DNA from 2 places in the Nonomuraea sp. WAC 01424 genome. Region 1 is predicted to be linked to the other one. Evidence: riboswitches for the same ligand, from Rfam matches in the RefSeq annotation. Region 1 holds a riboswitch; the other holds the start of a gene.
The links. A riboswitch is a leader RNA that binds a small molecule or an ion and turns the genes downstream of it on or off. The one in region 1 is predicted to bind cobalamin.
Positions count from the first base shown of each region.

Region 1 (4,857 bases):
CGCGAGGCCGGCCTGCCGGTGATCATGGTGAACCGGCCGCCGCTGCCCGCGGGCGTCCGGGTGACGGACAGCGTGGCGGCGGCGGTGGCCTGGGTTCAGGGGTAGCGGCGCGGGGTGTAGACGACGCCGCCTTCGGTGGCCCGGGTCGTGGACGAGCCGATGATCAGCAGACAGCGCATGTCCACCTGGCCGGGGTCCAGCTCGCCGAGTGTGGTGACCGTGACGCTCTCCTCCGGGCCGCCGACGTCGCGGCCGATCACCACGGGGGTGTCCGGCGTGCGGTGCTCCAGCAGCAGGTCCCGGGCGGCGGCGACCTGCCATGTACGGCTGCGCGAGGCCGGGTTGTAGATCGCCAGCACCAGGTCCGCCCGCGCGGCGGCGGACAGCCGGTCGGCCACCACCTCCCAGGGCTTGAGCAGGTCGGACAGCGACAACACGCAGTAGTCGTGACCGAGCGGCGCGCCCGCCCTGGCCGCCACCGCCTGGGCGGCGGTCAGTCCCGGCACGACCCGCACCGGCACGTCCGGGAAGTCGGCGGCGGCTTCGAGCACGGCGCTGGCCATGGCGAACACGCCCGGGTCGCCGGACGACACGACCGCCACGCGGGCTCCGTCCCGGGCCAGCTCAAGGGCGTGCCTGGCACGTTCGGCCTCCACCCGGTTGTCGGTGCGGTGGCGACGCTGGCGCGGGTTGGGGGCCACGCGGTCCACGTAGGGGCCATATCCGACGAGGTCGGTGGCGGCGGCCAGCGCCTCCTGCGCCTCCGGCGTCAACCACGGCCGCCCGGCCGGGCCCAGCCCGACCACGGTCACCTCGCCGGCTCCCTCCGGCGCCGGGCGTTCGGGCACGAACGTGCGCTCCGCCGGGCTGGCGAGCAGGGCCAGCGAGAAGTACGGGACGCCGGCCGGGTCCACGTCCTTGAGCGGCGCGACCCGTTCTGCACCCATGGTGGCGCGCTCGACGTACCAGGCGTCGTCGAGCCGCCCGGCCTCGGCCAGAGCGTCACGCACCTTCTCGAACGTACGGCCCAGCTTGAGCACGGCGGCCGAGTCGTCGTCGCGCAGCCGCTCGGCCAGCGCCTCGGCGGGCAGCGTGCCGGGCAGCACGGTCAGCACCTCGTCCCGCTCCACCAGTGGACGCCCGAGTACGGCGGCGGCGGCGCTGACCGAGGTGACCCCCGGTACGACCTCGGTCGGATAGCGGTGGGCGAGGCGCTTGTGCATGTGCATGTAGGAGCCGTAGAACAGCGGGTCACCCTCGGCCAGCACGACCACCGTGCGGCCCGCGTCCAGGTGGGCGGCCAGGCGTTCGGCGCAGTCGGCGTAGAAGTCGTCGAGCGCCCCCTGGTAGCCGCCCGGATGGTCGGTCGTCTCCGTGGTCAGCGGGTAGAGCAGCAGCTCCTCGGTCTGACCCGCGCGCATGTACGGCAGCGCGATCGAGCGGGCGATGCTGCGGCCGTGCCGGGCGGCGTGGTAGGCGATCACGTCGGCCTCGCCGATCAGCCGGGCGGTCTTGACCGTGACCAGCTCGGGGTCGCCGGGACCGAGGCCGACCCCGTACAGGCGCCCTGTCATAGTCCTCACTCCGTCTCGCTCGCGATGGCGTTGACCGCCGCCGCCGTCATCGCACTGCCGCCGCGACGGCCGTGCACCACCAGGTATTCCAGGTCGCTGTCCGCCAGCGCCTGCTTGGACTCGGCCGCGCCGATGAAGCCGACCGGGACGCCGAGCACGGCCGCGGGGCGTCCCGCGCCCTCGGCCACCAGCTCCAGCAGCCGGAACAGGGCGGTCGGCGCGTTGCCGATCGCCACCACCGCGCCCTCCAGGCGGTCGCGCCACAGCTCCAGGGCGGCGGCGCTGCGGGTGGTGCCGAGGTGTCCGGCCAGCTCCGGCACGCGGGGGTCGCCCAGCGTGCACAGGACCTCGTTCCCGGCGGGCAACCTGCCTCTGGTCACGCCCGAGGCGACCATCATGGCGTCGCACAGCACGGGCGCGCCGCCGCGCAGGGCCTCCCTGGCACGTACGACCACCTGCGGGGACCAGTCCAGGTCGGCGACGAGGTCGGTCATGCCGCACGCATGGATCATGCGCACCGCCACCTGGGCCACCTCGGACGGCAGGCCCGTGAGGTCGGTCTCGGCGCGGATGGTCGCGAACGAGCGCCGGTAGATCTCGGCGCCGTCGCGGATGTAGTCGCTCACTCCTGGTGTTCCTCATATCCGTTGGTGGTCGCGATCATCTGGAGGACCTGGCCGCGTGGCAGGCCGCAGCGCCGCCCGCAACCGGACCAGTGGACCGGCGTGGCGGGTGCGCGGCCGAGGCCGTGCACCCAGCGCCGGGCGTCCGCCTGCACGTCGGCGAGCGCCTTCACGCAGCCGGGACGGCCGGCGCAGGCGGTGACCCCGGCCCAGGGGGAGTCCGGGTCGGTGGTGAGCCCGATGGCGGCGAGCGCCTGCTCGGCCCGGTCCGCCTCGCCGGGGGAGAGGTCCGGCAGGACGACGGTCCGCCAGGGGGTCAGCCGCACGGCGTGCCCGGTGTGGGCGAGGGCCCCGGCCTGGGCGGACGTCAGACGGCCGAGCGGTACGAGGGCCTCGATCGCCACGCTGCCGTCCCGCTGCGCGATCCTGCCCGCGCACGGGCGACGCGCGGAGGCGGGCGGGGCGTCCATCCGGCCTGGTCGGCCGTCGGGCGGGCGGGTGGCGATCCCGGATGGGGCGTCGCGCAGGCGGGAGGCGATCCTCGCGGGACCGTCCGGCAGTTCGCGGATGCGCCAGGCGCGGGGGCCGTCGGTGGACAGCTCGTCCAGGAACGCCTCGGCGGCGTCGATCATGAGCGGGACCGCCGTGTCCGGGGCGACGGTCAGCCCGATGTCCCTGCCGGCGAGCAGCAGCCGTCCGGTCGCCAGATACGTGACGTCCGCACCGAGGCCGGCGACGTCCCGCGTGCCGTCGTCCAGGGCGAACAGGAAGCGTCCCGGCAGCGCGGCCAGCCGTGGCCGCGCGCACAGCGCCCGGTCCAGGGCGTACGCCGTCGCTAGGACGTCCAGCAGCCCGTCAGGCCCGCGCCCGCTCAGCGGCGAGGCCAGGATGTTGCGGACCCGCTCGTGCGCGGGCGACGGCAGCAGCCCGGCCGCGGCGACCCGCCCGGCGAAGATTTCCGGCGAACGCAGCCCCCGCACCTGGACGTTCGCCCGCGACGTCAGCTCGATCACGCCCGCGCCCAGCTCGGCCGCGCACACGGCGAGCACGCGGAGCTGCGCGGCCGACACCGCACCGCCGGGCAGGCGCACACGGGCGAGCAGGCCGTCGGCGGCCTCGTGCACCTGGAGCGCCCCCGGACAGGCATCGGGGCGCGAACGTCCGGAAGATTCACCTACGGGCACGAAGGGATCGTAACGCCACTTCTGGGACGGGTCGCTCCTGCCGTAAGCTTCGGCGTAGGCGATGGCAATGGGAGGAAGCCGGTGCGAAACCGGCGCGGTCCCGCCACTGTGACCGGGGAGCGAACCCCACCACGAGGCCACTGCCCGGAGACGGGTGGGAAGGCCGGGGTGAGCGTCGATCCGGGAGCCAGGAGACTCCTGCCGTCGCATCACCCGCGACCGGGGCGAGGACCCCGAGGGAGGAATGCGCCGTGCCTGGCGACAGCCGTACCGTTCTGCTGCTCTCCACCTCCGACACCGATCTGCTGAGCGCTCGTGCCTGCGGCGCGGGCTACCGTCTGGGCAATCCCGCCCGGCTGACCGCCGAGGACGTCCCCGGCCTGACGGAGGGGACCGACCTCGTCGTGGTGCGCCTGCTGGGCGGGCGGCGGGCCTGGGAGGAAGGGCTCGACGCGCTGCTGGCAGGGCCGCGCCCGGTGGTGGTGCTGGGCGGGGAGCAGGCGCCCGACGCCGAGCTGATGGAGTTGTCCACGGTCAGCGGCGGGGTGTGCGCCGAGGCGCACGCCTACCTGGCCCATGGCGGCCCGGCCAACCTGGCCCAGCTGCACGCGTTCCTGTCCGACACCGTCCTGCTGACCGGGCACGGGTTCGAGCCGCCCGCCCCGGCGCCCACCTGGGGAAGACTGGAACGCCCGTCCCGGACCACCGGCGGCCCCGTGGTCGGGGTGCTCTACTACCGGGCGCACCACATGGCCGGCAACACCGCGTTCGTCGAGGCGTTGTGCACCGCGGTCGAGGACGCGGGCGGGCAGGCGCTGCCGATCTTCTGCTCGTCCCTGCGCGCGGCCGAGCCGGAGCTGCTCGACACGCTGCGCGCGGCGGACGCGGTGGTCGTCACCGTGCTGGCGGCGGGCGGCTCCCGCCCGGCCACCGCGGGAGCGGGCGGTGACGACGAGGCATGGGACGTCGGCGCGCTGGCCGAGCTCGACGTGCCGATCCTGCAAGGACTCTGCCTGACCACCACCCGGCAGGCATGGGAGGAGAACGACGACGGGCTGTCGCCGCTGGACGCCGCCTCCCAGGTGGCGATCCCGGAGTTCGACGGGCGGATCATCACGGTCCCGTTCTCGTTCAAGGAGATCGACCCCGACGGGCTCACCGTCTACGTCGCCGACCCCGAGCGGGCCGCCCGGGTGGCGGGCATCGCGGTGCGCCACGGTCTGCTGCGGCACACGCCGCCCGCCGAACGGCGGCTGGTGGTGATGTTGTCGGCGTACCCGACCAAGCACTCCCGCGTCGGCAACGCGGTCGGGCTGGACACCCCCGCGAGCACCGTCCGGCTGCTGGCCCGGCTCGCCGAGGCGGGCTACGACCTCGGCGACGGCTTCCCCGGCGTCGCCGGCCAGGACGGCGACGCGCTCATCCACGCGCTGATCGCCGCCGGCGGCCAGGACCAGGACTGGCTGACCGAGGAGC
Region 1 is NZ_QHHZ01000001.1:84,892-89,748, reverse strand. It holds gene DMB42_RS00340 (cobalt-precorrin-6A reductase) at 1-105, shown strand, start outside; gene DMB42_RS00335 (precorrin-2 C(20)-methyltransferase) at 96-1,574, opposite strand; gene DMB42_RS00330 (precorrin-8X methylmutase) at 1,580-2,200, opposite strand; gene cobG (precorrin-3B synthase) at 2,197-3,381, opposite strand; cobalamin riboswitch at 3,453-3,579, shown strand; gene cobN (cobaltochelatase subunit CobN) at 3,633-4,857, shown strand, end outside.

Region 2 (4,857 bases), on a different contig from region 1:
CGACCGGGACCGTGTTCATCGGCTTGGGCATCACCCTCGCGACCCAACGCTAGGATTCGAGCCCCTCGCTCCGCCTCGTCGACCGGATCGAACGCGTACTGGAGACCCACATCGACAACCGCGCACGACGCTCGCCTTCCGATGAGCGGGGACACGGCCTTGTGGGCGGCCCGCTGATGTGGGGGTGTCTCAGGCGGGGACGTCGGTCAGGCGGCGCAGGGTGAACGGCTCAGCGAGCTCAGCTCGCTCACCAGCACCGTCACGGTCAGCGCTGGGGGGCGACGCGGCCGGACCGCCCGGACGGGGCGCCGGGCTGGATCACGGCGGCGCTGGTCATGGCCGCCGCCGGATCCCTTCTGGCGATGTTCGCCGACGTCAGAAGTCGGCGTCGAAGCTGACCGAGCCGGTCACCCCCACCTGGTACGCGGACACGCGCCGCTCGAAGAAGTTCGACAACTCCTGCACGTCCTGCAACTCCATGAACGCGAACGGGTTCTTCGCCCCGTACAGCGGCTCGATGCCGAGCTGGGCGAGCCGCCGGTCGGCCACGTGCTCCAGGTAGGTGCGCATGTCCCCGGTCGACATGCCCGGCACGCCCTGCCCGAGCAGGTCCTCGGCGAACTGGGCCTCGCAGTCCACCGCCTCGGCGAGCATCTCCTTGACCTGGGTGGCCATCTTCTCGTCGAAGAGGTCCGGCTCCTCCTGCCGTACGACGTCGACCACGTCGAACGCGAAGGCCATGTGCATGGACTCGTCGCGGAAGACCCAGTTGGTGCCCGAGGCCAGCCCGTTCAGCAGGCCGCGCGAGCGCAGGAAGTAGACGTAGGCGAAGGCGCCGTAGAAGAACAGGCCCTCGATGCAGGCGGCGAAGCAGATCAGGTTGAGCAGGAAGGCACGCCGGTCGTCGCGGGTCTCCAGCCGCTGGAGGTTGCCGATCGAGTCGATCCAGCGGAAGCAGAACTCGGCCTTGCGCCGAATGGACGGGATGTTCTCCACGGCGGCGAACGCCGCGAACCGCTCCTCCTCGTCCGGCACGTACGTGTCGAGCAGGTTCAGGTAGAACTGGACGTGCACGGCCTCCTCGAAGAGCTGCCTGCTCAGGTACAGGCGCGCCTCGGGCGCGTTGACGTGCTGGTAGAGGTTGAGCACCAGGTTGTTGGCGACGATCGTGTCGCCGGTGGCGAAGAAGGCGACCAGGCGGCTGATCAGGTGACGCTCGGCCGCCGACAGCCTGGCCAGGTCCTTGAGGTCGGAGTGGAGGTCCACCTCCTCGACCGTCCAGGTGTTCTTGATCGCGTCGCGGTAGCGGTCGAAGAAGAGCGGGTAGCGCATGGGCCGCAGGGTCAGGCTCATGCCGGGGTCGAGCAGCATCGGGTTCTCCTGGGGGTTCACTGGCAGGCCTCGCAGGACTCGGGGTTCTCCAGCGAGCAGACCAGAGCCTCCTCGGACTTGTTCACGAGGGGCACGGTGGCCTGCTGGATGCGGGTGGCCGGTCGCGAGCGCAGGTAGTAGGTGGTCTTCAGCCCGGACTTCCAGGCGTACAGGTACATCGAGGAGAGCTTGTCGATCGTCGGCGCGCTCATGAACAGGTTGAGCGACTGGCTCTGGTCGATGTACGGCGAGCGCGCGGCGGCCATGTCGATCAGCGCCCGCTGGGGCAGCTCCCAGGCGGTGCGGAACAGCCGGCGCACGTCCTCGGGCAGTTCGGCGATGCCCTGCACCGAGCCCTCGGCCTGCTTGATCGCGGCCCTGACCCGCTCGGTCCACAGTCCGCGCGACTTCAGCTCGGCCACCAGCGCGTTGTTGATCTGCAGGAACTCGCCGCTCAGCGTCTCGCGCTTGAAGAGGTTGGACACCTGCGGCTCGATGCACTCGTAACAGCCGACGATCGAGGCGATGGTGGCGGTCGGCGCGATCGCGATCAGCAGCGAGTTGCGCAGCCCGTACGCGGCGACACGCTCGCGTACCGCGTCCCACCGCTCGGTCTGGGTGCCGCTCTCCCCCCACAGGTCGTGCTGGAGCCTGCCGCGCGCCGCCCACGTCTGGTCGTAGGCGGGGTGGGCGCCGAAGCGCTCGGCGAGACCGGCCGAGGTCTCCAGCGCCGACAGGTAGATCTCCTCGGCGACGCGGGTGGACAGCTCCTTGGCCTCGGCCGAGTCGAACGGCAGGCGCAGGGCGAAGAGCACGTCCTGGAGGCCCATCACGCCGAGGCCGACCGGACGCCAGCGCGGGTTGCTGGCCGCGGCCTGCTCGCTCGGGTAGTAGTTGATGTCGATCACGCGGTCCAGGAAGGTCACCGCGGTCCGTACGGTGGCGCGCAGGCGTTCCCAGTCGATGCCGTCGCCGGTCACGTGGGCGGCGAGGTTGACCGAGCCCAGGTTGCAGACCGCGGTCTCGGCGTCGCTGGAGACCTCGATGATCTCGGTGCACAGGTTGGACAGGTGCACCACGTTGCCGGGCTCGGCCGCCTGGTTGCACAGGCGGTTGGCGGCGTCCTTGAAGGTCATCCAGCCGTTGCCGGTCTGGGCGAGGGTGCGCATCATCTTGGCGTACAGGTCGCGGGCCTTGACCTGGCGGACGTACCGGCCCGCCGGCTCGGCGGCGCGGTAGGCCTCCTCGAACGCCTCGCCCCACAGGTCGGGCAGCTCCGGCACCTCGTCCGGGTCGAACAGCGACCACGTGCCGTCGGCCTCGACGCGGCGCATGAACTCGTCGGGGATCCAGTTGGCCAGGTTGAGGTTGTGGGTACGGCGGGCGTCCTCGCCGGTGTTGTCGCGCAGTTCCAGGAACTCCTCGACGTCCGGGTGCCAGGGCTCCAGGTAGACGCAGGCCGCGCCCTTGCGCCGGCCGCCCTGGTTGACCGCGGCCACGGACGCGTCGAGCGTGCGCAACCACGGGACGATGCCGTTGGAGTGCCCGTTCGTGCCGCGGATCAGCGCGCCGCGCGAGCGCACCCGCGACCAGGAGATGCCGATCCCGCCGGCGAACTTCGACAGCTGGGCCACCTGCGCGTAGCGGTCGTAGATGGAGCCGATCTCGTCCAGGGGCGAGTCGACCAGGTAGCAGGAGGACATCTGCGTGTGCCGCGTACCGGAGTTGAACAGCGTCGGCGAGCTGGGCAGATAGGCCAGCGACGACATGAGCCGGTAGAACCCGACGGCCTCGGCGGGCGTCTCGGCCAGCCCGCACGCCACACGCAGCAGCCAGTACTGCGGCGTCTCGACCACCAGCCGGGTGGTCGGGTGGCGCAGCAGGTAGCGGTCGTAGACCGTGCGCAGGCCGAAGTACTCGAAGCGCAGGTCGGCGGTGGCGTCGATGGCGTCGTCCAGCTTGCGGGCGTTGGCTTCGACGAACGCGGCGGTCTCGTCGCCGATGAGCCCTTCGGCGTGGCCCAGCCGGATCGCCTGGCTGAAGGAGGCCACGCCCTGCCCGCGGACCTCCTTGTCGACGTAGCCGGCCAGCAGGCGCGCGGCCAGGCGTGAGTACTGCGGCTCCTCACCGATCATCTCGGCGGCGGTCTGGATCGACAGGCGGTCCAGCTCGGAGGTGGTCGCCCCGTCGTAGAGCCCGCTGATCGTCTTGGTGGCCACCCGCATCGGGTCGATGTCGGTCAGATCGGTCGCGCAGCGTTCAACCGCGCGTACGATCTTGTTGACGTCGACCGGCTCGGCGGTGCCGTTGCGCTTGCGCACCTGCATCTGGACGCGCCGCGGTGCGCGCTTGTCGCCGTCCGCCCGCGCCGTCTCGGCCAGGTCGATCGATGGGTCCCCGGTGACCGTCACTGCGCTCTCCCCTCGTGAACTCGGTCAGGTACTCCGAGAACACGCGCAGGAGGCGCCGGCAAGGACGCCGCACAGCCCTCGCGCCGGTGCCGTCAGCCGTCCCGCGCGGCCTCGGAGCAGCCGCGCACGCATGATCGTGCACGGCGCGCCGGCAGGTCTTCGGACTCGTGGGCATGTCGCTGCTGCCTACTGGCCGTCGCTTCCCAGGCCCTTGGCCCAGTGCGCCTGACGGCGGTCGTTCCCACTCACCGCTGCGGGGCAGTCCCGGATTTCCACCAGGTTCCCTCTTGCCTCGACCGCCCTGGATGGGCGACCGAACCGGCTGCAGGGGACACCATATATAGGGCGGATCAAAAAGTCACACCCAACATGTCGTGTTGAAGGACACCCGCCTCGACCCCCGAGACCATCGGGCACGACCGCCGCCACACCGAACGTCCACGACGTCACGCCCCGCTCACCACCATGGCCGGCGCGAGGAAACCGGTGCCCCGCCTCCCCCGTTTGACGGAACGGCAGGGCGGCCGCGCCAGGTCACCTTCCGCGTTCGGGACAGGGTGGTACTCCGTCACCAGTACGGCCAGGCCGGGGATGAACAACAAGGGGACGCGCAGCCGGTGCAGGCGTTCCAGCTTGCGTTTCTCGGCCTCCCCAAACGCGGCGAGCGTGCGGATTCTCGACGCGCGGCGCCGGTTCTCGCGGAGGTTCTCCAGCACGGTCAGCACTTTCGCCCAGGCCGCCCGTTCCTCCGGCGGCAGCGCGGCGAAGTCGACTTTCTTGGCGATTTCCCCGAGATCGGCCACGCCCGCGAAGCGACGCACGACTCCCGACCTGCGGGAACACCGCTCCCAAGGCGATCGAGAATGCCCTTTCCCATCGCACGCCAAAACGGTGAACCACCCGAGCGAACACCGGCGACCTCGGCCTCCAGATGGCTTTCCACCAGCATGCTCACCCGCAAAAGGGCGGCCGGCGTCACTCCGACGAAGAAGAACTCAGGATCCGGATCCGCCATCATTTCCCCTCCTGACAAAGGAACGGCCGCGCCGCACCCCGGGAAACGAACCAGGCCCGC
Region 2 is NZ_QHHZ01000004.1:81,603-86,459, reverse strand. It holds gene DMB42_RS12700 (LysE family translocator) at 1-53, shown strand, start outside; gene DMB42_RS12695 (ribonucleotide-diphosphate reductase subunit beta) at 376-1,371, opposite strand; gene DMB42_RS12690 (ribonucleoside-diphosphate reductase subunit alpha) at 1,389-3,782, opposite strand; cobalamin riboswitch at 3,915-4,120, opposite strand; gene DMB42_RS12685 (hypothetical protein) at 4,229-4,603, opposite strand.
Region 2: another riboswitch for cobalamin. It lies ahead of DMB42_RS12690 (ribonucleoside-diphosphate reductase subunit alpha); the one in region 1 lies ahead of cobN (cobaltochelatase subunit CobN).